DNA from 4 places in the Sporosarcina soli genome. Region 2 is predicted to be linked to each of the others. Evidence: riboswitches for the same ligand, from Rfam matches in the RefSeq annotation. Region 2 holds a riboswitch; each other region holds the start of a gene.
The links. Region 2 has a riboswitch for S-adenosylmethionine ahead of ACFPRA_RS23325 (bifunctional homocysteine S-methyltransferase/methylenetetrahydrofolate reductase). Riboswitches for the same ligand answer to the same signal wherever they lie in the genome.
Positions count from the first base shown of each region.

Region 1 (7,600 bases), on a different contig from region 2:
CAGAGCCAATATATTGTTCATCACCTGTTCCAACTGGGAAAACGAGCGGATCAAAGATGATGTCTTCCGGCGCTAATCCCCATTTGTTAACGAGGAGATCATACGACCGCTCGGCAACTTCGAGTTTACGTTCCCGCGTAACTGCCATTCCGGGTTCATCGATCGTCCCCACAACGACAGCGGCACCATACTTTTTGACAAGCGGCAGGACAGCATCAAATCGATCTTCGCCGTCTTCCAAGTTGATGGAATTGATGATTACTTTTCCTTGTGAATATTTCAACGCCTCTTCTATCACATTTTCATCCGTCGAGTCGATCACAAGAGGCACTTTCACTTTTTTGACGACTTCTTTCATAAATTTTGTCATATCGTCAAGTTCATCACGGTCCGGATTTGCGAGACAAATATCAATGACATGGGCGCCGCCTTTCACTTGAGCGCGCGCAATTTCTGATGCTTCTTCAAACTTACCGTCCACAATGAGCTGTTTAAACTTTCGGGAACCGATGACGTTTGTCCGTTCGCCAATCAACAGTGGACGCATCGAATCGTCATAGAGGAGCGGTTCAATACCAGACACTGTATGACCATGCGCTATTTCCGGGCTTTGACGCGGTTTTTTATCCGCCACAACTTCGCGGATGGCACGAATATGTGCAGGTGTTGTTCCACAGCACCCCCCGACGATGTTTAGCCAGCCTTTATCGGCAAAACCTTCTAGTTTCTTCGAAAGAGATTCAGGCGATTCATGGTAATGACCTTCCTCGTCCGGTAGCCCGGCATTTGGATAACAACTGACATAACTTGTCGCCAGCTCTGAAAGGGAGCGGAGGTGATCCGTCATAAATTCCGGTCCGGTTGCACAGTTGAGACCGACAGAAAGCGGCTTGATATGCTCTATTGAAATATAAAATGCTTCGATGCTTTGACCCGCTAGCGTTGTACCCATCGGTTCTATCGTCCCGGAAATCATCACGGGCAATTCTTGTCCAGTCTCTTCGAAAGCGCGCTTGATGCCAAGCGTCCCAGCTTTGACGTTGAGCATATCCTGGCTGGTTTCCATTAACAGTAAATCGCAACCGCCTTCGATCAGCGCCTTTGCCTGAATATAAAAGTCGTGTGAGAGACCGTCAAATGTAGCGCCGCCCGTTACGGATAATGTTTTTGTTGTCGGTCCCATCGCCCCCGCGACGAACCGTGGCCATTCCGGGGTGGAAAAGTCATTCGCACATTTTTTTGCGATTTGCGCTGCTCGGAAATTAATATCATAGGCTTGATCGCCTAAATCATAATCATCCAGGACGATCGCTGCCCCGCCAAAGGTATTCGTCGAAATGATATCTGCACCAGCGTGCAAATATTCACGGTGAATATGGTCAAGGACATTGGGTCTTGTCACGTTTAAATACTCGTTGCAGCCATCATATTCTTCACCGCCGAAATCTTCGGGAGAAAGATTGGCATTTTGAAGCATGGTGCCCATCGCCCCATCCATGATGAGTATTCTTTTCTGGAGTTGTTGTTCAATTAGGTGTTTAGACATGAGTTGCCATTCCCTCTTTCTTTGCATCAATTGCTTGTACATGTTGGATTAATTCAAGTGATAGATCGTAACGAAGGAACGGTGTAATAATGTAGATACCGTTAAATAATTGTGCAGCCGTATCGATCAATTCTTTCGCAATTTGAAGGCCTTCCTTCGCCGATTGTTGTTTATCGTCACCATGTTTGCGCATGCGCTCAAGTACTTCATCAGATAATTTGATACCCGGCACTTCATGGTGTAAAAATTCAGCATTTCGGATATTCGTCAAAGGCATAATCCCTATGTAAATCGGTGTCTCTATATGCTTTGTCGCTTCATGGATTTCGATAATTTTTTCTTTTGAATAGACAGGCTGGGTAATAAAATAATCTGCGCCGCACTCGATTTTTTTCTCCAGCCTTTTGACAGCACGCTCTATGACACGAACGTTTGGATTAAATGCCGCTGCAACGGAGAAATTGGCTTTCTTTTGCAGCGGTTTCCCGGAAAAGGAAATGCCTTCATTCAATTGTTTAATCAGTTGAAGTAATTCTAAGCTTGATACATCGTAAACACTCGCTGCTCCAGGGAAGTCTCCCACTTTAGTCGGATCGCCGGTGATGGCGAGTATATCGTGAATACCCAGCGCATCGAGTCCCATTAAGTGGGATTGAAGACCGATCAAATTTCGATCGCGACATGTAATATGGACAAGGGGACGGACGTTGTTTGCATGCTTTAAAATAGAACCCATTGCCGTATTACAAATACGCGGAGAAGCGAGTGAATTATCTGCCATTGTCACTGCATCAGCACCGGCTTGGTACAGTACATCCGCGCCTTCTAAAAATTTCTGTGTGTTGAGATGGCGAGGAGTGTCCAGTTCAACGATAATGGAACGTTCTCTTTTGACTTTTTCATGTAAAGGTTCATTTTTTCTTGGATCGGCCTCTTGAATGACAATCGGTTTCGGCACTTTCACTATCTTATTGACGATTGGTGGTAAATCCGCAATCCGTTGCTTGACGGCTTTGATATGTTTTGGTGTCGTGCCACAGCATCCGCCGATCAAACGTACACCTTCATCGCGGAGCAAGACCGCCGCGCGTCCAAAATAATCTGCTTCGTCGACATAGACAATCCGTCCATCTTCGATATCAAGAAGACTGGCGTTTGGCGCTGCCGATAAAAAAGCAGTTTTAGGAGGCGTCACACCTTCGAAAGCTTGTATTGTATGGTGTGGTCCGAGTCGACAGTTGACGCCGACGACATCCGCACCTGTCGCTTCAAGTTGGTGCAAGGCATCGTTAAGTGATATACCATTTTGTAAGACGCCGGGTTCATGCATCGATACTTGTGCGATAATAGGTGTATCAGTCAGTCTCCTTAAATGAGTAACGACGGAAGATAATTCTTCAAAATCATAATAGGTTTCAAGTAAAAGTCCATCTGGATTTCCAGCTAATAGGACTTCCGCTTGTTCCTGGACAAACCTTATAATCTCATCCAATGAAGCATCACTTTTTCGAATCCCGCGAATCCCGCCAATTGTCCCCAATACAAATTGACCACCTGGTGCGGCTGCCCGCTTGGCAATTTGAATGGCTGCCTCATTGAAATCTTTTACCCGATCTTCCAGTCCGTAGCGAGCAAGTTTAATCGCGTTGGCACTGTATGTATTCGTTTGAATGATATCCGTACCAGCCGAGATGTACTCTTGGTGTATTTTCTCGATGATATCCGGTTTTTCAACATTAAGCTCTTCATAGCAAAAATCGATACCATATGAATAGAGCATCGTACCCATAGCACCATCGGCAGTGAGTACATTCGTTTTGAGTGTATCTAGCAAGTTCATCGTTATTCTTATCCTTTCATTATTAAAAAGTAAAAAATAAAAAAGCCTTCTAGAAAGAAGGCTTTTCGACATTATGCATTCGCACCTTCTTATCTTCGGGATCAAAAAAGTCATGATCCTGCTGGAATTAGCACCTTACCTTTCGGCTGGTTGCTGAAGCGTCATAGGGCCAGTCCCTCGGCTTCTCTTGATAAGACATAATATTTAGTTTTGGGAATAATTTTAATTATCATAACAGGGGGATTGGTAAACGTCAAGCCCTCCTTATACTAGGGCCAGTTGGTTTCTGATACTGTAACAATTTCGCAAGAAGGTTCAGAAAATAGGTTGTACTCTGCAAACTTTTATGTTAGAATAATTTTCAATCAATTATGAAGTTTTAACTTCATTTGTCGGAATAAAAATGCTTATACTTCAAATGGTGATCAATGATGAAATTAAAAGAGCTCGTGCATGAGCATTTCCATAACTTATCGAAAAGTCAAAAGAGAGTTGCCACTTATGTGTTGGATCATCCCCGAAATGTCGCGGTGTCTTCGGCACAGGAAATTGGCGCGATGATCGGAGTAAGTGAGACGACGGTCATCCGCTTTTGCTATAGTCTCGGGCTTTCCGGTTATTCTGAACTGCAAAAGACCACGCGGGAACAGTTGCTCTTTCAAGAAAGCAGTTTGCACACTTATCAGCAATCCAAGCTTGAGTTGGAACAAGCGCCTCATTTTTATGAACAGGTGATGGAACAGGACTGTCGTACAATCCAGGAAACGATTAAGCAGATCAATGAGACGGATTATGAAACGGCGATCGACCAACTTTCAAAAGCGCAAACGGTATATATATTGGGGCTTCGTTCTTCCCATGCCGCGGCTAGTTGGCTTTCCTATTCGCTTGGGCTGGTCAGGCCTGACGTCCGACTCATCCGCACTGAAGCAGAAGATGTCATTCGAACGTTAAGTGCGATGAATGATCAATCCGTTTTAGTCGCTATTTCTTTTCACCGGTATTTAAAAGAAACAATCCGCATCGCTGAATTGGCCCGTGATCAGCAAGCCTATGTCATCGCGATAACAGATTCGTTGTTAGCGCCCATCCAAGCGCATAGTGATGTACTGTTTCCCATTTACTCACCGAATAAATCCACACTTGATGCGACGACTTCTTTGTTTTCGTTTATGAATGCGCTGGTTGCCGGTGTGTCTGTGAAAGAAAAGGAGCACTTCGAAAAAAGTCAACAAACCTATCAATCATTGAATAGCGATTTTTTATTTGTGGAAGGGGCGGAGAAACAATGAAAACGGTATTGCAAGAGCTGAAACCGATTGTTGAGGAGGTGTTCGCGCATTTACACGCTCACCCCGAAATCAGTTGGAAGGAAGTCGAAACAACGAAGTATTTACAACAACTCATCGAGAATGAAGGATTCGAGGTCTCGACATTTGATGATTCAACAGGGCTTGTTGTAACTGCGGGAGCTGGAGACTATTGCGTTGGTCTCCGTACGGATATCGATGCACTTTGGCAGGAAGTCGACGGCGTGTACCAAGCGAATCATTCATGCGGACATGATGCGCATATGACGATGGCAGTCGGGACATTACTCGCACTGAAGAAGCTGGGCTATCCGAAGAACGGTCGACTGAAAGTGCTCTTCCAACCCGCCGAGGAAAAAGGGACGGGGGCATTGTCGTTTGTCGACAAAGGACTAGTCGATGACGTCGATTACTTGTATGGCGTCCACCTTCGCCCAATCCAGGAACTCGGCCTTGGTTACTCGGCACCGGCGATCATGCATGGCGCGGCGAAAATGTTGAAAGGGACCATAAGCGGCACCGACACGCACGGGGCTAGGCCGCACCTCGGACAAAACGCCATTGAAGTGATGGCTTTGCTCGTACAGGCGATCCGCTCCATCCATGTCGACCCGATGGTGCCCCATTCGGCGAAAATGACGATGTTCCAAGCTGGCGGTGAATCAGCCAACATCATCCCAGGAAATGGCGTCTTCAGCATTGATATGCGCGCGCAAACGAATGCGGTCATGGACAAGCTGTTTGATCAAGTACAAACTGCAATTGAATCGGTTGCTAAGATGACTGGTGTGGAGATTCACTATGAATTTCTCGCTGAAATTGCCGCAGCAGAGGTGGATGAAACGGCCGTGGATATTATGGCACAAGCGATTTCTGAAACGGTAGGGGAATCTCATTTAGTCTCGCCGATTGTTACACCAGGCGGAGAGGATTTCCATTTTTACACATTGAAACGTCCTTCCGTAAAAGCGACGATGCTTGGACTCGGTTGTGACCTTGCACCCGGCCTCCATCATCCAAAGATGACATTCAACCAAGACAGTATTTTGACCGGCATTGAAATTCTAACACGGGCAGTGATCGAAACGTTTGAACGGTTAGAACAAAAGGAAGTGGCACAATGAATCGAACGATTACAACACGTAAACTGGAAACAATTGAAGAGATGCGTCTCGTCCAATCCCTTGAAACAACCGTATGGGGATCGGAACCGATTCCGGTCCATCAAACCTATACGGCGATCACCAATGGAGGGCTGATGCTCGGTGCTTTTGATGGGGAGACAATCGTCGGCTTCTCCTATGGATTTACCGGATTTGCAAATGGAAAAACTTATTTATGTTCCCATATGCTCGGGATCCATCCGGATTATCAGCTGATGGGAATCGGCAAAACATTGAAAGAAGAGCAACGCGCATATGCCATCGAAATGGGTTACGACTTGATCACCTGGACATTCGATCCTTTGGAAAGTCGGAACGCATATTTGAATGTATCGAAGTTATCTGGAATTTGTAGCACTTATTTGGAAAATTGGTACGGTGAAATGGAAGATGGTTTGAACAAAGGATTGCCTTCAGACCGTTTTAAAATCGAATGGTGGATCAAGAGCGAAAGAGTGAGAGAGCGTTGGGTTCCGACGATTGAGCGTTTTGATCGTCCGTTTCCAGTAGGGAAATCTGAACAAGGAAACCCGATGCTAAATTTTAATGAAGAAGAAATACCGACGGACAGTGCCGGTATCGAAATTCCGATCCCCGAACATATTCAGTTGATCAAAAAAAGTGAGCCGCAACTTGCACTGGATTGGCGACTAAAAATCAGGACTATCTTCCAAACGCTTTTCCGTGAAGGCTATGCATTGGTAAACGTTAATCGAACAACAACTGGAGTCCACTATTACCAAGTGGTCAAAAGAAATACAATTCCATTGAATACGAGTGAAAGAGGAGAATTCGAATGATCATTCAAGAAATCACGATCCGAAAAATGAAAATGATGATGAAGCATCCGTTTACGACAAGTTTTGGAACGATGCAAGAAAAGGATTTTCTATTACTGGAGGCAAAAGACGAACTCGGCAATAGCGGTTGGGGCGAGTCGGTTGCATTCAGCGCGCCTTGGTACAACGAAGAGACGCTTGAAACGAATTTGCATATGCTACAAGATTTTCTGATTCCGCTCGTACTAGGAAAAGAAATTGGGCATCCCGACGAAGTAAGTGGCCTTTTCAGTGCCATCCGCAAGAATAATATGGCGAAATCGACCATTGAAGGAGCCATTTGGGACTTATACGCCAAGCGCAATAAAATGACATTGGCGCAAGCTTTAGGCGGCGAGCGCGACAAAATCGAAGTCGGAATTAGTATCGGGATCCATGAACGCGTCGAAGATTTGATTGCCACCGTTCGTGGTTTTGTAGAGGAAGGTTATAAACGCATCAAGGTAAAAATCAAACCGGGCTATGACGTTGAAGTGATGCGCGAGCTCCGAAAACAGTTCCCAGATGTGCCGCTCATGGCGGATGCCAACTCGGCTTATACATTGAATGATGTCGAACTGCTGAAACAGTTGGACGCGTTTGACTTGACGATGATTGAACAACCGCTTGCGTCCGATGATATTATCGACCATGCAACACTGCAGAAACAGATGACGACACCGATCTGTTTGGACGAAAGTATCCATTCGCTGGAAGATACGCGGAAAGCAGTGGAACTTGGGAGTACAAAAATCATCAATATTAAAATCGGCCGGGTCGGAGGCTTGACGGAAGCGAAGAAAATACATGATTACTGTATGGAAAAAGGTCTCCCTGTTTGGTGCGGCGGCATGTTGGAATCGGGTATCGGGCGTGCGCATAATATCGCTTTGACAACATTGCCGAACTTCATCTTGCCAGGC
Region 1 covers NZ_JBHSNO010000016.1:89,609-97,208, reverse strand. The annotation lists gene metH (methionine synthase) at 1-1,546, opposite strand, end outside; gene ACFPRA_RS21140 (bifunctional homocysteine S-methyltransferase/methylenetetrahydrofolate reductase) at 1,539-3,386, opposite strand; SAM riboswitch class I at 3,473-3,583, opposite strand; gene ACFPRA_RS21135 (MurR/RpiR family transcriptional regulator) at 3,818-4,678, shown strand; gene ACFPRA_RS21130 (M20 peptidase aminoacylase family protein) at 4,675-5,820, shown strand; gene ACFPRA_RS21125 (GNAT family N-acetyltransferase) at 5,817-6,659, shown strand; gene menC (o-succinylbenzoate synthase) at 6,656-7,600, shown strand, end outside.
Region 1: another riboswitch for S-adenosylmethionine. It lies ahead of ACFPRA_RS21140 (bifunctional homocysteine S-methyltransferase/methylenetetrahydrofolate reductase); the one in region 2 lies ahead of ACFPRA_RS23325 (bifunctional homocysteine S-methyltransferase/methylenetetrahydrofolate reductase).

Region 2 (7,600 bases):
GGCTACGGTGGAATTATTGGAACATCTAGGATGCACAATTGATTTTCCTGAATCACAAGTATGCTGTGGGCAGCCTGCTTATAATTCGGGGTATGTAAAAGAGTCCAAAGAAGCAATGAAAAAGATGATCCAAACGTTTGAACATGCGGAATATGTTGTTTCGCCATCCGGTTCATGTGCATATATGTTCCATGAATATCAAAACGTTTTTAAAGGGGATCCAGTTTGGGAGCCGAAAGCGCGGGCGCTTGCCGAGAAAACCTATGAATTGACGGAGTTCATCGTCAATGTATTGAAAGTGGAAGATGTGGGTGCGCATTTTGAAGGGAAAGTGACTTATCATACGTCCTGTCATATGACGCGGTTGCTTGGCGTCCAAGAGGCTCCTATGAAACTGTTGAAAAATGTTGTCGGCCTTGAATATGTTGAACTGCCGAATAAGCATCAATGCTGCGGTTTTGGGGGAACATTTTCAGTGAAAATGGCACAAATTTCTGAACAGATGGTCGATGAGAAAGTCCAGCATGCCGAAGAGACGGTAGCGGATTATTTAATCGGCGCGGATGCCGGCTGTTTGATGAATATCGGGGGGAGAATGGAGCGCGTTGGGACTCCGGTGAAAGTGTTGCATATTGCGGAAGTGTTAAACAACCGCTTATCTTCATTCAGCAGAAGACTCCCATCTCTATAGGTGTCAAGTTGAATGTGGTTTTGTTTTCCTGTACAGCGGGTGTTCAAACGCCTGCTGAACGAAGATAAAGCCTCCGGCGGATGTCATAGATTTTGAAAGGAGTTAAAGAGGGCAGTCTAAGTGCGCGACTTCCTAAAAGAAAAGTGCCTTACTTTCTGCAAAGATCGCAGAAATACGGCAAATCGAACCCTTTGCTGTTCGATTTGCAACGACTGCATGACCTACATCCTGTAGGCCTCAAGCTCGATTCAAAATCTAGACACAATTAGGCCGAGGCGTGATTGATTTAAAAGAGTGGGGTGAGCTAATATGCCGATGAAAGTCGGGACGGAAGATTTTAAGAATCGTGTAGATGCGGGGCTTCAGAATACATTTATGAGAGGCGCTGTTTCGGGTGCGCAGGATAGGCTGGAGGTCAGGCGGCAACTTGCGGCAGAGGAGCTTGGCAACTGGGAGGAGTGGCGTTCTTTAGGTGAAGAGATCCGTCAGCATGTACTGGAGAATTTGGATTTTTATTTGCACCAATTGAGCGAGAATGTGGCGAAGCGGGGCGGACATGTCTTTTTCGCATCGACTGCCGAAGAGGCGAACAACTATATTATGGGCGTCATGAAGGAAAAAGAGGCTAAAAAAGTTGTTAAATCCAAATCGATGGTAACCGAAGAAATTGACTTAAACGCCAATTTAGAACGGATGGGCTGTGAGGTCATTGAGACGGATCTTGGCGAGTATATATTGCAAGTCGATGATCATGATCTGCCCTCCCATATTGTGGCGCCGGCATTACATAAAAATAAAGAACAAGTAAGAGAGGTATTCGCTCGGAAATTGGGGTATACCGGTTCAGAGAAACCAGAAGAACTGACCAAGCATGCACGCAAAATGCTGCGAGATGACTATTTGACCGCAGATGTGGGCATTACAGGCTGTAACTTTGCGGTCGCTGAAACGGGTTCCATCTGTTTAGTGACCAATGAAGGCAATGCTGATCTGTCAACAGCGCTACCTAAAACACAAATTACCGTGATGGGCATGGAGAGGCTTGTCCCTACATTTGAAGAGCTGGAAGTGTTGGTCGGCATGCTAGCGAGAAGCGCTGTCGGTCAAAAATTGCCGAGCTATGTGACGGTGCTAACGGGTCCGAAAGAGGAAGGGGCTGTCGACGGCCCTGAAGAATTTCATCTTGTCATTGTGGACAATGGACGGTCGGACATATTGGGCGGTGAATTCCAATCGATTTTGCAATGCATCCGCTGCGCAGCTTGTGTCAATGTTTGCCCGGTTTATCGGCATGTCGGCGGACATTCATATGGCTCCATTTACTCGGGGCCAGTCGGCGCCATTTTGTCACCTTTACTTGGAGGATACGATGACTATAAGGAACTCCCTTATGCTTCCACATTATGCGGGGCGTGTACGGAAGTTTGTCCGGTGAAGATTCCCCTTCACGAACTGTTGCATAAACACCGACAAGTGATTGTTGAAAAAGAAGGAAAAGCACCGATTTCGGAAAAGCTGGCGATGAAGGCGTTCGGGTTGGGCGCAGCATCTCCCGCGCTCTATAAAATGGGGTCCAAAATCGCACCTGCGGCTATGAATCCATTCACAGTTGGCGATAAAATTACCAAAGGTGTCGGACCGTTAAAAGCATGGACCGAAATCCGGGAATTCCCAGCACCTCACAAAGAACGGTTCCGTGATTGGTACAAGGAACGTTCGAAAGGAGACGATGAATCTTGACTGGGAACATTCAAGGGAGGGAAGCCTTTCTCACTAAAATAGCCAAACAGCTTGGCAGAGAGAAAGTCGCGACCGATATTATCAGACCAAAGTGGCGTCACCAACCTCAGGACAAAGTTTTACAAGGGGCTAGTCCCGATGAGTTAGTAGACGTGTTGGCAAAACAATGCCAAGTGATCAATACGGATTTTGTTGTGACAACCAAAGAACAACTAGCGTCCGACTTGCATCAAACGATTGTAGCCTATGGAGGAGGCCCTGTTGTTACCTGGAAGGATGCCCGTTTTGAACAATTTGGGCTCACTCCGCTACTGAAGGATACGTTACCAGCTGAACAAATCCCCGTTCATGAATGGGAAACCGCTAAAGGGAAAGAAAATATTGAGCTTGTCGAGCGGGCGAATGTTGGAATCACCATCAGTGACATCACATTAGCGGAATCGGGCACAGCGGTTCTATTCAGCAGTAAAGACAAAGGGAGAACCGTCAGTTTTTTACCGTTGAAATCGATCATCATCATTCCAAAAAGTACGATCGTTCCACGCATGACCCAAGCAGCGCGAATCATTCGGGAAAAAACGGCTAACGGCGAATACTTGGCTTCCTGCATCAACTTTATAACGGGGCCAAGCAATTCGGCCGATATTGAAATGATTCTTGTCGTCGGCGTTCATGGACCGATGAATATGACGTATATAGTTGTGGAAGATTTATAAGCAGAATCTAGATTCATAGAACTCAAAAAACCGTGTATGGAGTATTCCGTCCACGGTTTTTTATACAAATTGAAATACCTTTATCTATATAAGTTTTTCTTGGAATTAATGTATAATTTCCGCAGAGGGCGCGGTAATTATACAAACCGAACTCTGCACTGTTCGGTTGGCTAAGGAACCATCGGTATGAGTAAGGCGATTATAGCAAGGATAACCGCGGTCCATGCTAAACCTTTTTGTGGGGAGAAGAGACCAATAATACCTAAGACGAGCGCGATGCCTCCCAGCCAAAACGGGGCGTAAAAAAATCCGACGACAGCAAAAATAATGGCTAACCAGCCGATCCAAATACCATAGGAAGCTTTCAAATTCATCACCTCCGTTCTAAAAGAATTGGAAGAACAATTTACTTTATACTATGCACACTACCTTGTTTTTGCTTGGTCTATTTTCATGTGTTTAGAGTGTTAGTTGCTAATTTATTTTCGGAAAATCAAAGATCTTTTTGAAAAAAGGTTGCATTTTTTCTGATTAGCGTATATTATCGTTAATAACGAAATAAGCAAATAAAACTAAATAGTTTTTCTTATCTAGAGAGGTTTAGGGACTGGCCCGATGACGCCTCAGCAACCACCATTTTGGTACGGTGCTAATTCCAGCAAGTCCTTTAAACGACTTGATAGATGAGGAAAAGACTTGTTCATATGAAGAGTCTGCTCCTTTATGTATAGAGGGGCGGATTCTTTTTTGATTTGAATCAGCAGGGAGTTTGGACTCCCTGCTGATTCAAATCAAGCCTCCGGTGGATGTCACGGATTTTGAAAGGAGTCAATTGTGGCGATGGCTAGTGCCTTAATTTCTGCAAAGAACGTAGAAATACGGCAAATCGAACCCTTCGCTGTTCGATTCACAATTCAAAATCCGGAGCAATTACGCTGAGACGTGATTGATTTATATGAAAGTAAAAACCAAAGTGGGAGAGGGGAATGTGAAGCCGTTGAGTTTATTAGATACGTTGAAGGACCGTGTTTTGATAGGAGATGGAGCGATGGGGACATTGCTCTATACGACGGGCGTGGACCGCTGTTTTGAGGAGTTGAACTTGACGCAACCTGAACAAGTGCAACATATTCATGAGGCCTATATCGAGGCGGGGGCGGATGTGATTCAAACCAATACGTATGGAGCGAATTATATCAAACTGGCCAGATATGGTTTGGAAGACCATGTAAAGAAAATCAATCAGGCCGCGTTCCAAATTGCCAAGAGAGCCGCTCGGAAGGGGACATACATCCTTGGCACGATTGGTGGCATCCACGGAACTCAAACGACAATCGGAACGGAAGAGGAAATTAAACGTAGTTTCCGGGAGCAACTGTATTGCTTGCTCTTAGAGGAGGTGGATGGTCTTCTACTGGAAACGTATTATGATTTCGAGGAATTGAAGACCGTCTTGAAAATCGCTCGGGAAGCGACGGATATTCCAATCGTAACAAACGTCTCCATGCATGAGGCCGGTATTTTGCAAAATGGAATAGAGCTGGAGGATGCTTTGCAGCAGTTGGAAGATTTGGGAGCGGATCTGGTTGGTATCAACTGTCATTTGGGGCCTTACCATATGTTGAAATCATTGGAAACTGTGCCGCTTCCAAAGCGTGCCTTATTGGCGGTCTATCCCAACGCCAGCTTCCCTGAATACCGGGATGGCAAATTGTTTTACGAAAATGAACCGGCCTATTTTGAAAATTATGCGGCCAGTTTTCGGGAACAAGGGGTCCATCTGATCGGCGGTTGTTGCGGAACGACACCTGAGCATATCCAAGCACTGACAAAAGGGTTGATCAATCGGGACCCGATCCGTGAAAAGGTCATCAAAGTGAAAAAGCCTAAAGTGACAGCATCCAAAGTAAAAGGTCCACAAGCCCCGTCGCTGTTGGAGACGGTAAGGGAAAGGCACTCGATAATCGTTGAATTGGATGCACCGAAACATTTGGATACGCAAAAGTTCTTCGAAGGGGCACATGCCTTGCAAGATGCAGGGGTCGATGCCATTACATTGGCAGATAATTCATTGGCATCGCCACGGATTTGCAATACGTCCATGGCTTCGCTCGTTCAGCAAAAGACTGGGGTCACTCCGCTTGTCCATATCGCTTGCCGGGACCGGAATCTGATCGGTTTGCAATCGCATTTGATGGGGCTTCATACATTGGGCATCACTGAATTGTTGGCCATTACAGGAGACCCGACAAAAGTGGGCGATTTTCCGGGAGCGACTTCTGTTTTCGATGTTACCTCGTTTGAATTGATTCAACTGATCAAGCAGTTTAACGAAGGCATTTCATTGTCCGGGAAGTCGTTGAGAGAGAAAACTTCTTTTACGGTGGCGTCCGCTTTTAATCCGAATATCCGTCATCTGGAAAGGGCTATTCCGAGATTGGAGAAGAAACTGGCGTCAGGAGCTGATTATTTCATTACCCAGCCGATTTTTAGCCCTGAAAGAATTGAAGAGGTGTATAAGGCGACTAAACATATAGGAGCACCAATGTATATCGGAATTATGCCCCTAACCTCACCTCAAAATGCCGAATTTTTGCATAATGAAGTGCCGGGCATCAAATTGACAGATCAGGTTCGTGCAAGAATGGCGGCCACCGCCGGTAATCGGGAACAGTCTACGATCGAAGGGTTGGCGATTGCGAAAGAGCTGATCGATGTGGCGCTGGAGCATTTCCACGGTATTTACTTGATCACGCCTTTCATGCGTTACGATATGACGGTTGCATTAACGAAGTATATCAAGGAAAAAGTGCCCGCAGTAAAGGGGGTGATTCGAACAGAAAGTGCTGTACATGGATGAAATGAAAAAATACTAAGTAGACAAAGGGGATTATTTACATGGTAAATGTACAAAGTTCGACGATTGGTTATCCAAGAATTGGTGGGAAACGTGAATGGAAAAGAGCGTTGGAGCGTTTTTGGAATGGTGATATTTCGGAGGCTGAGCTGCTCGCAACGACAGAAGAACTCCGTTTAGATAGCTTGGCAAAACAGCGGAAATTAGGCATCGACTTAGTGCCCGTAGGAGATTTCTCCCTATATGATCACGTATTGGATACATCGATTATGTTTGGTGTCGTTCCAAAGCGTTTTGGCTATACAGGTGGAAAAGTGTCTTTGGAAACTTATTTTGCCATCGCTCGTGGAACGAAAGATGCAGTCGCATCTGAAATGACGAAATGGTTCAACACGAATTATCACTACATCGTACCGGAACTTGAAGGCATCACGCCGCAATTGGTGGAGAATCGCCCACTCGCTTTCTATAAAGAGGCGAAAGAGAAACTAGGCATCGATGGCAAACCGGTATTGTTAGGGCCTGTTACGTATATTAAATTGGCCAAATCCTATGGAAATGAAAATTTTGCTTCTTTATTGCAAGAATTTACACCATTATATGTTCAAGTTTTGCAAGAACTTGCAGAGGCGGGGGCACAATATGTGCAAATTGATGAGCCGATTTTGACGAAGGAGTTGTCGGCGGAGGAAATCGAGCAAGTGAAAAAAGCCTATACGGCGATGAGCAAAGCTGTGCCGCAATTGAAAATCATCTTGCAAACTTATTTTGAAAAGATCGCAAACTATGAAGCGGTCGCTGCATTGCCTGTACATGGATTAGGATTGGATTTTGTGCATGGCGATTCGCTTTCATTGCTACAAAAGTATGGGTTCCCAAAAGATAAGGTCTTGGCGGCAGGTGTCATTGATGGTCGTAATGTCTGGCGTGCCGATTTGGACAAAAAAGTGGCACTCTTGCAGGACATCCTAGAGCATGTTGAACAAGAACGACTGATTGTGCAATCATCTGCATCCCTTTTACATGTCCCGGTTAGTACGGAGCCTGAAGAGAAATTAGATCCGGTCATTAAAGGTGGTTTAGCTTTTGCGAATGAGAAGATCGCTGAAATCGTCCTGTTGACGAAAGGCGTACAAAAAGGGGGCGCAGCGATTACGGCAGGACTTGAAGAAAGCAGAAAAGCCTTGGCTGCACTGAATAATTCCAAATATCGCCAAAATACAGAGGTGAAAGAGAATGTTGCCAAACTGACGGATCAGGACGTGAATCGCGCATTGCCATTCGCGGAAAGGATTCAGGCGCAAGAGCAGCGCTTTCAGTTGCCGCTATTGCCGACAACGACGATCGGAAGCTTGCCGCAAACACCAGAAGTACGGCAGACGAGATCGAAATGGCGCAAAGGCGAAATAACAGACCAAGCGTATGAGCAATACATCAATAGCCAAATCGATAAATGGATTGCCATTCAAGAAGAAATTGGCATCGACGTCCTCGTCCACGGAGAATTTGAAAGAACGGATATGGTGGAATACTTCGGTGAGAAATTTGCTGGATTTGCAGTGTCTGAGTTCGGATGGGTCCAGTCTTACGGTTCCC
Region 2 covers NZ_JBHSNO010000018.1:41,591-49,190, reverse strand. The annotation lists gene ACFPRA_RS23345 ((Fe-S)-binding protein) at 1-691, shown strand, start outside; gene ACFPRA_RS23340 (LutB/LldF family L-lactate oxidation iron-sulfur protein) at 1,001-2,431, shown strand; gene ACFPRA_RS23335 (LutC/YkgG family protein) at 2,428-3,147, shown strand; gene ACFPRA_RS23330 (hypothetical protein) at 3,318-3,515, opposite strand; SAM riboswitch class I at 3,731-3,837, shown strand; gene ACFPRA_RS23325 (bifunctional homocysteine S-methyltransferase/methylenetetrahydrofolate reductase) at 4,145-6,007, shown strand; gene metE (5-methyltetrahydropteroyltriglutamate--homocysteine S-methyltransferase) at 6,046-7,600, shown strand, end outside.

Region 3 (7,600 bases), on a different contig from region 2:
CGCATCCATGTACGCAGGAATGGCATTTTCAAATGCATCCGTTTGCTTGGTGCATGGGATGTCCCGTCCGATCGGCGCCCTTTTCCATGTTGCACACGGCGAGTCGAATGCCATGCTATTACCCGCTGTTCTGGAATTTAGTAAAGACTCATGCGTAGAAAGGCTTGCGACAATTGGAAGGATATTTACAAAATCCCAATCGTTAAGCGACAGTGAAATGGCTGATCTTGCAGTGAAACAAATTAAAAGCCTTTGCTATGAACTAGGTATCCCGAATATGAAAGACTTGGGAATTGAACAACAAACCTATCTGAAAAATATTGAAAGAATGGCTACGGACGCAATTCGTAGTGGAAGTCCTGCCAATAATCCTCGCGTCCCGTCTAAGAAAGAAATCGAAGAGCTGTACCAACTTATTTATAATTACCAGTTTGCAACTCAGATTACCAGTCCTTAAAAACCACGAACAACTAGGAGGAACTATAGATGACAGAAAATAGATTAAAAAACTTCATTACCGGCCAATGGGTAGAAGCAAAAACAACCAATTATATTCCAGTTCCAAACCCTGCGACCGGAGAGATTTTAGCTGAAGTACCCATCTCCACAATCGAGGATGTCAATGATGCTACCAAAGTAGCAAAGGAAGCTTTTTCCACTTGGAGCCAAACTCCCGTTCCAAGACGCGCTAGAATCCTATTCAAATTTCAACAATTGCTCATTGAACAGAGTGAGGAACTTGCAAAGTTAATTACCATCGAAAATGGGAAAAACCTCACGGAAGCTCAAGGCGAAGTGCTAAGAGGAATTGAATGTGTAGAATTCGCTGCTGGCGCGCCTTCCCTTATGATGGGAAAACAATTACCCGATATTGCAACAAACATCGAATCCGGAATGTATCGATATCCTGTAGGTGTCATTGGTGGAATCACTCCTTTCAACTTTCCGATGATGGTACCTTGCTGGATGTTCCCTCTCGCAATAGCATGCGGAAATACATTTATCTTAAAACCATCGGAAAGAACACCCCTGCTTGCGAACCGTTTAGCAGAACTTTTTAAAGAGGCCGGACTTCCAGATGGGGTTTTCAACATTGTCCATGGTGCACATGATGTGGTGAACGGGATTCTCTCCCATGAAGATATACCTGCTATTTCGTTCGTAGGATCACAGCCTGTTGCAGAATATGTTTATAAAACAGGGGCTGGGTATGGGAAACGTGTTCAAGCATTGGCCGGTGCCAAAAATCACTCCATCGTCATGCCGGATGCAAACTTGGATGCTTCCGTCAAAGAAATTATTGGTGCAGCTTACGGCTCAGCAGGAGAGAGATGTATGGCATGTGCCGTTGTGATTGCGGTCGGTGAAGTTGCGGAACCACTGATTGAAAAACTTCAAGATGCCGCAGATTCAATTGCGATCGGAAATGGTTTGGATGAAGGGGTTTTCCTCGGTCCCGTTATTCGGCCAGAACATAAGGCACGAACAGCTGATTATATCGCAAGCGGACAAGAAGAAGGTGCGGTTCTCCTTCGGGATGGACGTCAAGACGAATGCATGACGGCTGACGGCTACTTTATAGGCCCTACGATCTTTGATCATGTCACAACAGATATGCGGATTTGGAAGGAAGAGATTTTTGCGCCTGTCCTTTCAATCGTTCGAGTGGAAACACTTGAAGAGGCCATCGAGTTGACCAATAAATCCGATTTCGGCAATGGAGCTTGCTTGTTTACGGCAAGCGGTCACAACGTCCGTTACTTCCGTGAACATATCCAAGTAGGTATGTTAGGGGTGAATTTAGGGGTACCTGCCCCGATGGCCTTCTTCCCATTCTCTGGATGGAAAAATTCATTTTACGGAGATTTACATGCAAACGGAACGGATGGAATAGAATTTTATACAAGAAGGAAAATGTTAACTGCGCGTTGGTAATTGTTTTTTAGATGAAAGTAAAACAGGAAGTCATCCTTTGATTGGGGTGACTTCCGTTTTTATGCATAAATCTGTTTCACCCGCTAGGAACGAGATATGAATGAGGGGGGCTCCCCCCTATTAGGTTTTTTCACAGAAAAAAAACCGGAAGATGCACATTTGCTCTTCCGGCTTCATATATTATTGTCCAGCTAGTTTTTTTAATGCTTCCGCTTTGTCCGTCTGTTCCCATGGCAAAACGACATCCGTGCGACCGAAATGTCCATAAGCTGCTGTTGCTTTGTAGATTGGACGACGTAAGTCGAGCATTTGGATGATGCCTGCTGGGCGAAGGTCGAACAGTTCACGAACGAGTTCCACAAGCTTGCTTTCCGCTACGATGCCTGTCCCAAAAGTATCAATTGAAATCGATACCGGTTGAGCAACGCCGATCGCGTAAGCAAGTTGGACTTCACAACGATCTGCAAGTCCTGCAGCGACGATGTTTTTGGCAACATAGCGTGCCGCGTATGAAGCGGAACGGTCCACTTTTGTTGGATCTTTCCCCGAGAATGCGCCGCCGCCATGGCGAGCATATCCACCGTAAGTGTCGACAATGATCTTACGACCTGTCAAACCGGCATCCCCTTGAGGTCCACCGATGACAAAGCGGCCTGTCGGGTTGATGAAGTATTTCGTGTTTTCATCGATCAACTCAGCCGGTACGACCGGGTTAATGACAACTTCCTTAATATCGCGTTGAATTTGTTCAAGTGTGATTTCCGGATGATGTTGTGTAGAGATGACAATTGTATCGATCCGTACCGGCACGTTGTTTTCATCATATTCCACAGTCACTTGCGTTTTTCCATCTGGACGCAAGTAGTTAATTGTTTCATCCTTCCGCACTTGTGCAAGGCGGCGAGAAAGTTTATGGGATAAGCTGATCGGTAATGGCATCAGTTCAGGTGTTTCATTGCAAGCATAACCGAACATTAGCCCTTGGTCACCCGCTCCGATCGCTTCAAGCTCATCATCAGTCATGGAGCCTTCACGCGACTCCAATGCCTCGTCAACCCCTGCAGCGATATCAGGTGATTGTTCATCGATTGCAGTCAGCACTGCAGATGTTTCCCAATCAAATCCGTATTTTGCACGTGTATAGCCGATTCCTTTCACAGTTTCACGAACCACTTTCGGGATATCGACATAAGTGGACGTCGTGATTTCCCCTGCAATCAGGACAAGTCCAGTTGTAATTGTCGTTTCGCACGCTACACGCGCATTGGGATCTTCTTCTAATATGGCATCCAAAATAGCGTCCGAAATCTGGTCACACATTTTGTCCGGATGCCCTTCTGTTACCGATTCTGATGTAAACAGTCGGCGGTTTGTCATTCCAGTTCCTCCTTATATCCTACGAGATTGATACGGTACTCATATGTCCCATGTAAAGCCCCCAAGATGAACGGACTTCAAGCCATTTCGAGCTCTATACACGAGGATTAAGGGCGATTTTATATCAATTACGCCTCGGCGTAATTGCGTCCAGATTTTGAATTGAGCAAAGCTCAATTAATTCCTTTCAAAATCTGTGACATCCGCCGGAGGCTTTATCTTCGTTCAGCGGGCGTTTGAATACCCGCTAGATAGTAAACAAAACAGCATCCATCTCACCCTCTATGGAGGTAGAAGTCTGCTGAATGAAGATAAAAAGCCTTTCGCTCACGTAAAAAGCACATGAGGAAAGGCAGGATTGTAAATGCACCTTTCACTCTTATCATACAGGATATTTATCTGTATCCAGATAAATATCTTGCTACAGGTTTGGCACCTTTGCGCTGACAAAAAAGTCATTGCAGGTTGCCGGGCTTCATAGGGCCTGACCCCTCCACCAGCTCGGGATAAGAGTATCCGTTCAACTATACATCCTACGGAAAATTGTCACTGATGTCAAATCTTTTTTCAATTTTCGCGTACAAAGTAATTGTTCTTTGAATTAGTATAGACTAATCCGTTAAATGTGTTATACTAATTCCATAATGTGATGTTACCCAAAGAAGATTGGGATTATACGTAAAGGAAGGTAATAAATTATGATATCTGCGAGAATTGGCGATGAGCTTCAAGAACTGCTGTCTGGTAAAAATGTGCATATGCAGCTTTCAGTACCACAGCTTGTGGAAAAGGCGACATCGCGCGGTGAAGCAAAACTAACTGCGGATGGAGCAATCACAGCTCAAACCGGTAAATATACAGGTCGTTCTCCTAAAGATAAGTATATCGTCGAGGAAGAGACCACGAAAGACAAAATTGATTGGGGTAAAGTGAACCGTCCCATCTCTGCCGACATTTTCGAGTCCTTATATACGAAAGTAATCCGCCACTTAAAAGAGAGAGATGAACTGTTCGTCTTCGATGGTTTCGCAGGTGCAGATCCCGCTTCACGTCTATCCATCCGGGTCGTCAATGAATTTGCATGGCATAATCTATTTGTCCATCAGTTATTCATCCGCCCGAACGAAGAAGAATTGAAAACGCATGTCCCGCAATTCACCATCGTTTCAGCTCCGTCCTTTAAAGCGGATCCTGCAATCGATGGAACGGATTCCGAGACATTCATCATCGTTTCCATGGAAAAGCGGATCGTCTTGATTGGTGGAACAGAGTATGCAGGTGAAATGAAGAAATCCATCTTCTCCATCATGAACTACTTGCTTCCTGAAAAAGACATTATGCCGATGCACTGCTCAGCAAACGTCGGTGAAGATGGTGACGTCGCTTTGTTCTTCGGTCTATCAGGAACTGGGAAAACGACGCTTTCCGCAGATGCGAACCGCAAACTGATCGGGGACGATGAGCATGGCTGGTCTGATAATGGTGTTTTCAATATTGAAGGTGGCTGCTATGCAAAATGCATCAACCTCTCTCAAGAAAAAGAACCTGAAATCTTCGGTGCAATCCGATTCGGTTCCGTTTTGGAAAACGTCGTCATCGATCCAGAAACACGCATTCCTGATTACGACGATGGTACATTGACGGAAAATACGCGCGCTGCGTATCCGATCCAAGCGATCGACAACATCGTTGACCCATCTGTTGCTGGACATCCGAAAACGATCGTATTCTTGACAGCAGATGCATTCGGCGTCTTACCTCCAATTTCCAAGTTAACGAAAGAGCAAGCAATGTATCATTTCCTAAGCGGCTTCACGTCGAAACTAGCTGGAACTGAACGTGGCATCACATCACCGGAAGCTACATTCTCAACTTGCTTCGGTTCACCATTCTTACCGCTCCATGCAACAGTATACGCGGAAATGCTTGGCAAGAAAATCGATGAGCATAACGCGCAAGTCTTCCTTGTCAATACTGGCTGGACTGGCGGCGAGTACGGCGTCGGTAAACGTATGGATCTAAAATACACGCGCGCTATGGTACGTGCAGCACTTGCAGGACAACTAAATGATGTTGAAACAGAAGTGAATGCTGTATTCGGACTTCAAATGCCAACATCTATCGAAGGTGTTCCAACGGAAGTGCTGAATCCACGCAATGCATGGGCTGATGGTACGGCTTATGATCAAAAAGCGAAAGAATTGGCAGACCTGTTCCGTGAAAACTTCAAGAAATTTGGTACGGTTTCAGAAGATATCGTCCTTAAAGGCGGACCAATCGCTTAATCAACGTTCAATCGTGTAGCACATTTCAAATGTGCTACACGATTTTTAATTTTCAAACTCCTAATCTCCCTGCTTTCTCATCCAGTCACATAAGTCGCGGACGAGCTGTGCATTTTGGACCGGTGGGAAATAATGAGTGTATTGTGGAAAATACCATGTTTCATAATCCTTTTGCTGTTCTCGCAAGGCATTCTCCAGTAACACCGCCTGTTGAAATGAAACATTCGTATCGAGCATGCCATGAATGATTAAGACAGGTGCATCAATTTCATCGATCCGAAATAGCGCCGTCCGTTCCCGATAACCTTCCGGCATATTATTCGGCGTTCCGCCGATGACACGCTTCATCATGCGTCGCATATCTTTTCGTTCCTTATACGTAAATACGACATCCGAGACGCCTGCCCATGTGACGACAGAGGCGATGTCATCCCGTAAAATGGCGGTCCAAAGCGCCATGATACCCCCTCTTGAAAATGCGAATAAGTGGATTTTGTCCCGATTCGTCTTCGGATTCTGTTTAAGCACATCAATGGCATAGACCGCATCTTGCCGATCGGCCCCCGCGAATTCATCCCGGCCTTCGCCCCCGCGATTTCCTCGATAATACGGCGCAAAGACGACAAACCCTTGAGCGGCAAACTGCGCAATTCGTGCTGGACGCACCATGCCGATATGCTGCATCCCACCACGCAGGTATATGATTCCTTCATAGTTTCCTGTAGCAATCGGTTCCGCCATCATCCCTTTGACTTTATGCCCGTCCGACCAATAAGTAATTTCCTCCAAAACAACATGCGGATTTGGGGAAGGATACGGTCTGCGATGAACGATTACTCCATTAAGCGTCATTGTCCTCCACCCACTTTCTTAGCTGTTCCATTCCAGTTCCTTTCATATGAAAGCTTAACGTCTCGCAACGTTCCAGTTCTTCATCTGTCAGCCATAAAGCACCTTCCGTCTCATGCAATGTCGGCTGCTCCTCAACGTCCACCACTTTTGCGGTAAAGACCGCCTTACAAAATGTCAGTTCATTATGTACAACATATTGCGCAAATCGGACAGGTTTTGAAATAGTTACTCCTGTTTCTTCATATGTCTCACGCATCGCTGCATCTTCGATGGATTCCCCTTCTTCCGCTTTACCGCCAGGAAACTCGATACCACGGGTAGAATGAGGGGTGAGTAACCATTTCCCATTATGTTTTAATACGACAAGGACGTGTCTAGCCTGCATGCCCATTCGATTTTCACCGAAAGTCAGTTCGACACGTCCACCATTTATATCCTCAAATAGGTACATTGTTATCACGTCCTTCATTATACTAAGTGTAACGAAGGACGGCCAACCAATCAACGGAAATACGGTAGTTTTTCAATGAATCGTTTCGACTCATCATCGGTAAATTCATGGATGAGCGCATACACTTTCATCGTCCGCAAATCGATATCATGGTTATCCTTATCGTAATGATAAGGGATATACGGTAAATGAGCCCTATAAAAATTACGGATTTCAAGATCATACATCTGATCAAATAACCGATGGAATATCGATACGTAAGCATTCGGCACTTCGACTTCATATTCCCAAGGCGAGTCATGGGGGCGATGATACACTTGCTGATTAGCGACGGATACATACATTTTATACGTTTCCATGTGGACACATCCTTTTTCATTTTAGGATGGACCGTTCGAATGAAAACATGCACTTCCAAAGAAATGGAAGTGCATGTTTTCAGCCTGTTGACAAACGCTCGCATCCGTTGTTGCTCGTCTCGCTCGTCCGCTCATGAACCCTAGTTCGATTCGCGTCTTCGCTCGACTTCGCGCCTAGGCTGACAAGCGTTTTCAATCAGGCTGAAGGAATCCCTAATTTACAGCGTAAACTTAAAAAAGATTATGCTTTGACGTCAATCGAAGCCCCTTTATTAGGATGGGCTGCGACAGGCTGATCCGGTAAGCTTTTCAGCATATCCGTCGCGGCGGTACTGCTCATT
Region 3 covers NZ_JBHSNO010000006.1:248,998-256,597, forward strand. The annotation lists gene ACFPRA_RS13420 (iron-containing alcohol dehydrogenase) at 1-457, shown strand, start outside; gene ACFPRA_RS13425 (CoA-acylating methylmalonate-semialdehyde dehydrogenase) at 487-1,935, shown strand; gene metK (methionine adenosyltransferase) at 2,116-3,312, opposite strand; SAM riboswitch class I at 3,689-3,825, opposite strand; gene pckA (phosphoenolpyruvate carboxykinase (ATP)) at 4,011-5,597, shown strand; gene ACFPRA_RS13440 (alpha/beta hydrolase family protein) at 5,658-6,449, opposite strand; gene ACFPRA_RS13445 (NUDIX hydrolase) at 6,439-6,900, opposite strand; gene ACFPRA_RS13450 (transposase) at 6,951-7,259, opposite strand; gene ACFPRA_RS13455 (putative motility protein) at 7,501-7,600, opposite strand, start outside.
Region 3: another riboswitch for S-adenosylmethionine. It lies ahead of metK (methionine adenosyltransferase); the one in region 2 lies ahead of ACFPRA_RS23325 (bifunctional homocysteine S-methyltransferase/methylenetetrahydrofolate reductase).

Region 4 (7,600 bases), on a different contig from region 2:
TGTGAGTTTCGCGAACTTCGGAACCGTGGGTATCGTTTCAGGCTCCATCAAATCAATCAGTGAAAAACAAGGAAATTATGTTTCAAAATTCGCATTAAAACTACTATTGGGAGCGACACTCGCTTCCGTCATTTCAGGAACAATGATCGGGCTAATTATGTAAGGGGGAATAACAATGACGACAAGAAAAATTATTATGGATTGTGATCCAGGACATGATGACGCGATTGCGATCATTTTAGCAGCAGCACAGCCTGAATTGGATATTCTAGCAATAACAACCGTATCAGGCAATGCCGAAATTGAAAAAACAACGGATAATGCATTAAAAATCTGTGACTTGGTTTCTTTAACGGACGTCATCGTCTCTAAAGGGGCAAGCGAGCCATTGGTTCGGTTACGTGAAACAGCACCGGGTATCCACGGGGATTCAGGTTTGGATGGTCCGGAACTGCCGGCACCATCCCGCAGTTGGAGTGAAGAACATGGAGCAGATACGATCATCCGATTGGTCAAAGAATCACACGAACCTGTGACGATTCTTCCGACAGGACCGTTGACAAACGTCGCCTTAGCGCTCACAAAAGCACCGGAAATTAAAGAAAACATCGAAGAAATCGTCTTGATGGGCGGCGGCACTTTCGGTAACTGGACACCATCTGCAGAGTTTAATATTTGGGCGGATCCAGAAGCAGCGAGAAAAGTGTTCGAAAGTGGCATTCCGACTGTTGTCATGGGACTTGATATTACACACCAAGCGTTGGCGACAAAAGAAGTGATCGAGCAAGTGAATCAAATCGACAATCGTGTTGCGAACATCGTCGGTGAGCTATTAGTCTTCTTTGCATCGACCTATAAAGAAATGTTCGATTTTGACGGCGCACCGGTCCATGATGTCCTCACTGTTGCCTATTTGGTCGCACCGGAATTACTTACGATGAAAGAAGTCAACATTGCGGTGGAAACAAAAGGTGAATTTACTGCGGGAACGACATTAGTGGATCTGCACGGAGTCACAGGCAGAGAAGTGAATGCGAAATTCGGTGTAGAACTTGATGTAGATGGTTTTTGGAAACTGATGATCGAGGCGCTTAAGAAGTACTCAAATTAAGGGCATTCGTATAACCTTTAAGTGAGGTGAGCATATGATTACCGTAATCGGAAGCATTAATATGGATTTGGTTGTTGAAACGGACTATGTACCTGAAAAAGGGGAAACGACGTTAGGCAATACGTTTTCAACGTTTTTCGGCGGAAAAGGTGCAAACCAAGTCGTCTCCATTGCGCGACTGGGAAAGGAAGCGCGAATGATCGGCGCTTGCGGCACCGATCAATACGGCGAGATGGCCTTGGCTTCCTTACAACAAGAAAACGTGAAAACGGATCATGTCTTTGCAATCCCTGACGAAACGACAGGCATCGCTTCCATCATTGTTTCAGAGGCCGATAACCGAATCATTGTCGTTCCCGGTGCAAATAACCGCCTGACACCTGGTCATATCGAACAAGTGAAACAGGAGATCATCGGCAGTGAACTCGTCGTCATCCAGCTGGAAATACCGACGGAGACTGTTCATACAGCGCTAGAAATCTGTCAGGAACATCAGATCCCTGTCGTCTTAAATCCGGCACCTGTCGACCATTTCAAACAAGAATTCATCGACTTGGCCACTTATTTGACGCCGAACGAATCGGAGTGCAGACATATTTTCGGTGATGACATCGAACAAGCATTGGAACAATATCCGAATAAACTCATCGTAACATTGGGGGACAAAGGTGCTCGTTTCTATGACGGAGAACAGCATCAATTCATCCGAGGATTCCAAACAACACCGGTCGATACAACCGGTGCCGGTGATACATTTAACGGTAGTTTCGCCGTTGCTATCGCGGAAGGAAAGAGAATAGAAGAAGCTATAAAATTTGCCAATGCGAGTGCTTCCCTCTCTGTGGAGAAAAAAGGAGCCCAGAATGGCATGCCTTCCTTGGAATCTGTATGGGAACGTTTGAGTTTAGAACAATAAATCGAAGGCGCCAACTTCCAATCCTAAACAGGATTAGAAGTTGGCGCCTATTTCATTAACCTTGCATTTCTTTTGTCGGACCCATGATAGGTGGGACAGTTAACCCCGCCTGGCGAAGAAGGACAGTCATTTGGCCACGATGATGTGTTTCGTGGCTGATGAGCATGCTTAATAATTTCCCGCGTTTAGTTGGCCCCGTGAAACCGGTAACTTCCCCGAGTAGGTCTTCATCGGTCAGTTTCGTTGCTTCTTCCTTAATCGCTTGTGCGAGTGTTTCATACCTCTTAACAATTTCTTGCGCACTTTGTGGTTGAGGATCTTGTTGACCTGGTCCCTGAACTTGGAAACCAGCAAAATGGCCGAAAGCCCCCGCTGCGCCAACCAAATGCCACGACAGCCAGCCAAGCGAGCTATGACCTTCTACAATCGCTTGATCAAGTTTTTCATCTGTCATTGCTCTCATCACATTAGCAGTTCCTTCAGATGACACTGTCCAATCCTCTAAAAAGTCTTCTACCTTACGATACATACTCAATCACTCCTTCATAGTGTTCCCACTCAATTGTAGTTATTGGTATTTTCCTTGTCCAATTTGCTGACTGTTAGCGTCCAAACATCTAAATCAGCTACGAACAAATCGTTATAAAAGGTGCCAAATACATTAACGCTTGTACTTGGCACCTTTTATGATACGTATGAAATTATTGTTGCTCCGCGTGCTTTTTAAAATTATTTAAAATCGCCTGCCATCCTTCTTGTTGCATTTCAATCGGATTCATCGTTTCGGGCTCAAATGTTTCAATCACTTTTGTGTCATTTCCTTGGGGGACAAAGGTGATTTCAACCTTTCTTCCATCCTCTAATGTATAGGAAATGAATGCATGAACACGTACTTCGTCATAAATGCCCCCAAAGTCAAAACCGAAGCTTCCATCTTTCGCTTCCATCCTGGAAACAAATTTCCCTCCGGCCCGTAAATCATTTTCAGCATATGGCGTATGCCAATCATCAGAGGCATTGCTCCACTTCGTAATATGATCAGGCACTGTCCAAAATTCCCATACTTTCTCCACTGGCGCATGCACAATTGCTTCAACTGTTATTCCCGAATGATTCGCATCCATCTTTTCCGCTCCTTTTTTCGAAGTTATTCTTTTTATAATTCGTCATCTCTAACAGCTATTCCTTTTTTAGTTTATCCGAAAACATGCGACTAAAAACAAACGGCGAGAGCCAAGTTTAGACATGCTTTACCATCGCATTAGAATCCATTATCTGTTATACGCCAATTTTCGACATTTTTCTAATTCAAACAACATTTTTTCTGAATACTGATTGACGAAGCTACTCAGATGCAGTATAGTATTTTACAACAGTATTATTGACATAACATATATCTCTCATGAAGAGAAGCTGAGGGACTGGCCCATTGAAGCTCGGCAACCAACCATACAATCTAGTATGGAAAGGTGCTAAATCCTGCAAAACGTAATTGTTTTGAAAAATGAGAGAGGACGTCAGCGTTTATTCCAATGCTTATGAACCTCTCATTTTGAGAGGTTTTTTGTTATTTTCTACTAAATTGTCAGTAATTCGCTGTTCAAGCTTTTTAGTTTACCAAGCATCAAGAAAAACAATAGATCGGAGAAGTGTTATGAAGAAGTTACTTTTTACAGCATTACTCATTTTAGTTTTAACAGCACTTGCTGCATGCGGTGGCAAGGACAAGTCCCAAGACGCAACAGAAAGCTTATTAAGTGATGGGGTTCTAACCATTGGTGTCACTGCTGGTCCACACGAAGAAATCGTTGAAAAAGTGAAAGAACTGGCGGCAAAAGATGGTCTTGAAATTAAAATACAACCATTTTCTGATTACGTAATGCCGAACGTTGCTTTAGCCGAGAGTGAGATTGATATGAATATCTTCCAAACGATTCCTTTCTTTGAACAAATGAAAAAAGACCGGAACTTGGATCTTGTTTCTGTAGGTGAAACAGTCACTTTCCCAATGGGTATTTACTCTAACGAAGTAAAAGATGTAAGCGAACTGCCTGAAGGTGCGAAAATCGGCTTACCAAATGATCCGACTCAAGGTGGACGCGCACTGATGCTTTTTGAAAGTGCGGGGATGATTACACTTCAAGAAGGTCTAGACTCCAACGCGACAGTCAATGACATTGTTGACAATCCAAAGAACTTCCAATTCATTGAACTTGATGCAGCACAAATCCCTCGTCAATTAATTGAACTTGACGCAGCAGCGATCAACACGAACTTCGCAATCGATGCGGGACTCTCTCCGGCAAATGATTCCATTTTCATTGAACCGAAGGATTCTCCGTTCGTGAACATTATCGCTGTTCGGGCCGAATCAAAAGATGATGAAGTGATTCAGCAATTTGTCGATTTATATCGTTCCGAAGAAGTGAAAAAATTTATCGAAGAACGATTTGATGGATCTCTCATTCCTTCTTGGTAATGAAAACGAATGTTTGAAGTCCCATCATTCCAAGCCGTGATGAATAATAGTTCAGGGAACGTTACCGCTTTAGGTAACGTTTTCTTTCAAAAGGAGATAAAACAGTGATTGTATTGGAAAATGTTTCGAAAGTTTTCCCTGCGAAAAACAATGAAGTAATAGCCGTCGACAAAGCAAATATTCATGTGAAAAAAGGCGAGATCCATGGCGTTATCGGCTACAGTGGTGCCGGAAAAAGTACGTTGATCCGTTGTGTGAACTTGCTGGAACGACCGACAAGTGGAAAAATTTATATCAACGGGGAAGAAATCACCTCCATCCCTCCTCACAAACTAGACAATGCGCGTCGCAAAATCGGGATGATTTTCCAAGGTTTTAACTTGCTAAAGACAGCAACGGTATACGACAACATCGCCATCCCTCTCAAATTGATCGGGATTGATAAGGCGGAAGTAAAAGCACGTACTGAAAAGTATTTGGAAATCGTCGGTTTAGCGGATAAACATCAAAGCTATCCTTCCCAATTGTCCGGGGGGCAAAAGCAGCGTGTCGCAATTGCTAGGGCATTGGCGCAAGAACCTGAAATTTTGCTAAGCGATGAGGCGACAAGTGCACTTGACCCCGAAACAACGGAATCCATCCTCGATCTCCTGTTGAAAATCAACGAAGAGTTCGGCATTACAATCTTACTGATCACACATGAAATGAACGTCATACAAAAAATTTGCGATTACGTCTACGTTTTGGAAAGCGGAAAAATCGTAGAACACGGGACAACGATTGACCTGTTTTCAAACCCTCAAAAACCAACGACTACCAAATTTTTGGGCACTATCGCTCAACGGAATTTATCTCCGTCTCTCATTTCACAATTAAATTTAACAGGTTCTGTTCAAAGATTGACTTTTACTGGCGATATTGCAGGAGAACCATTGTTAGCTGAAATGAGTAAACGATTTGCCGTTGTGCCTAACATTTTAGCAGCCAATATTATTGAACTGAAAAATGGCGTGATTGGGAATTTAGTTGTTCACGTTGCAGGTGAAAAAGAAGAAGTTGAAAATGCGTTGCTTTTCATACATGAGCAAGGCGTTGGCACGGAAGAATTGGAGGGTCAAAATTGAACGGATATGAAGATTTTATCCAAAAGTGGTTGCCCATCATTGGACAATCGACAATCGAGACATTCCAAATGGTCGGAATCGCTCTGTTATTTTCCATCATTATTGGGATTCCATTAGGGATTTTATTAGTCTTATCAAGGCCAGGGCAAGCGCTTGATAATAAATTGCTATACCATACGTTAAATTTAATCATCAACATTATTAGGTCCATACCATTCATCATATTGTTATTTTTCATTTTGCCGTTTACGAAGCTAATTGTCGGCACATCGATAGGCGTCAAAGGGGTTATCGTGCCGCTTGTACTTTACACGTCCCCCTATATTGCACGTCTAATGGAATCTGCACTTCTTGAGGTCGAGCAAGGGGTGGTAGAAGCCTACACCGCGATGGGTATCAAAACAAGACAAATTATTTGGCATGTCATGTTACGGGAAGCACGTCCCTCTATCATTTTGGGGTTAACGATTGCTACTGTCAGCCTAATCGGGGCGACGGCGATGGCTGGGCTTGTCGGCGCCGGTGGTTTAGGAGACTTGGCCTATCGTTTTGGACATTTGAGATACGAAGTCGACGTCATGTACGCAACGGTCTTGATCCTCATTATTATCGTCCAATTGATCCAATCGCTCGGCAATCGCCTTGCAGCTCGTATTAAAAAGGATTAAATGAAGTGTATATCGAAGATTGTGGCTATTATCACCGAGACGTACAGCATTTATAGAAGACAAATTTCATCTGATACGGAGTGAGCAACAATGATAACTACAAGAAATAACGACTTATTATTGCAAAATATTGACCCGTCCGAATCATTTCCAGTTTCATTTGAGCAGTTGGAACAAGCAGCGCAGGAAAAAATGGGGAAAGGCGCATTCGGTTATATCCACTCCGGTGCCGGCCGTGAAGAAACATTGCAAAAAAATGTTTCTTCCTTTTCCAAGTACGCTATCGTCCCTCGCTTTTTAAATGACGTAACAGAACTGGATACTTCCGTTCAACTTTTCGGACGTACATATGCCACACCATTATTCATCGCTCCGGTTGGCGTACAAAAAATTGCACATGAAGACGGGGAAATTGCCACTGCACAAGCAGCTGCTTCCCTCGGTATTCCTTTCATCCAAAGTACAGTATCCAGCTATTGCATAGAAGAGGTAACAGAAGCAACAGGTAATAGTCCGAAATGGTTCCAGCTCTATTGGTCAAGTCAAAATGAGGATATTTCCTATAGCATGGTACAAAGAGCGGAAGCTGCCGGCTATGAAGCGATTGTGCTAACGGTCGATACCGTCATGCTCGGCTGGCGTGAAGAAGATGTCAATAATCAATATTCCCCTTTGATGCAAGGGTTTGGAAAAGCGAATTATGTCAATGATCCTGTCTTCATGGCATCCCTTCCGAATGATGACGACGATTCAATCATTCAGGGCATCGTAGACAATATTTATCATCCTTCCCTTAGCTGGAAACAGGTAGTGGAGCTGAAGAAGAGAACTTCATTGCCAATCCTTTTGAAAGGCATCCTGCATCCAGAAGACGCTAAGCTGGCAATCGAAAACGGCATCGATGGCATTATCGTCTCCAACCATGGCGGCCGTCAACTCGATGGTGTCGTCGCAAGTATCGATGCGCTTCGTGCCGTTGTGGAAGCTGTCGATGGCAAAATTCCAGTGCTTTTCGATAGTGGGGTCCGTAGAGGCTCTGACGTTGTCAAAGCGCTCGCATTGGGGGCAGATGCTGTTTTAGTTGGTCGACCTTTCGTCTACGGCTTGGCAGTTGGCGGACAACAAGGCGTTGAAAAAGTATTATCCAATATCCTTCAGGAAATGAAAGTGACGATTTCATTATCCGGGATCACTTCCGTCCGCGACCTTCGTAACGTTACAATCGTAAAACGATAAAGTGAAACTTCAATCAGTGGGGGCAACACAAGCTAAAAGCGTCACGTCCTGTGACAACGCTTGTGT
Region 4 covers NZ_JBHSNO010000022.1:95,428-103,027, forward strand. The annotation lists gene ACFPRA_RS24220 (NupC/NupG family nucleoside CNT transporter) at 1-163, shown strand, start outside; gene ACFPRA_RS24225 (nucleoside hydrolase) at 176-1,111, shown strand; gene rbsK (ribokinase) at 1,146-2,027, shown strand; gene ACFPRA_RS24235 (DinB family protein) at 2,083-2,556, opposite strand; gene ACFPRA_RS24240 (SRPBCC family protein) at 2,729-3,151, opposite strand; SAM riboswitch class I at 3,425-3,538, shown strand; gene ACFPRA_RS24245 (MetQ/NlpA family ABC transporter substrate-binding protein) at 3,682-4,506, shown strand; gene ACFPRA_RS24250 (methionine ABC transporter ATP-binding protein) at 4,611-5,630, shown strand; gene ACFPRA_RS24255 (methionine ABC transporter permease) at 5,627-6,298, shown strand; gene ACFPRA_RS24260 (alpha-hydroxy-acid oxidizing protein) at 6,389-7,534, shown strand.
Region 4: another riboswitch for S-adenosylmethionine. It lies ahead of ACFPRA_RS24245 (MetQ/NlpA family ABC transporter substrate-binding protein); the one in region 2 lies ahead of ACFPRA_RS23325 (bifunctional homocysteine S-methyltransferase/methylenetetrahydrofolate reductase).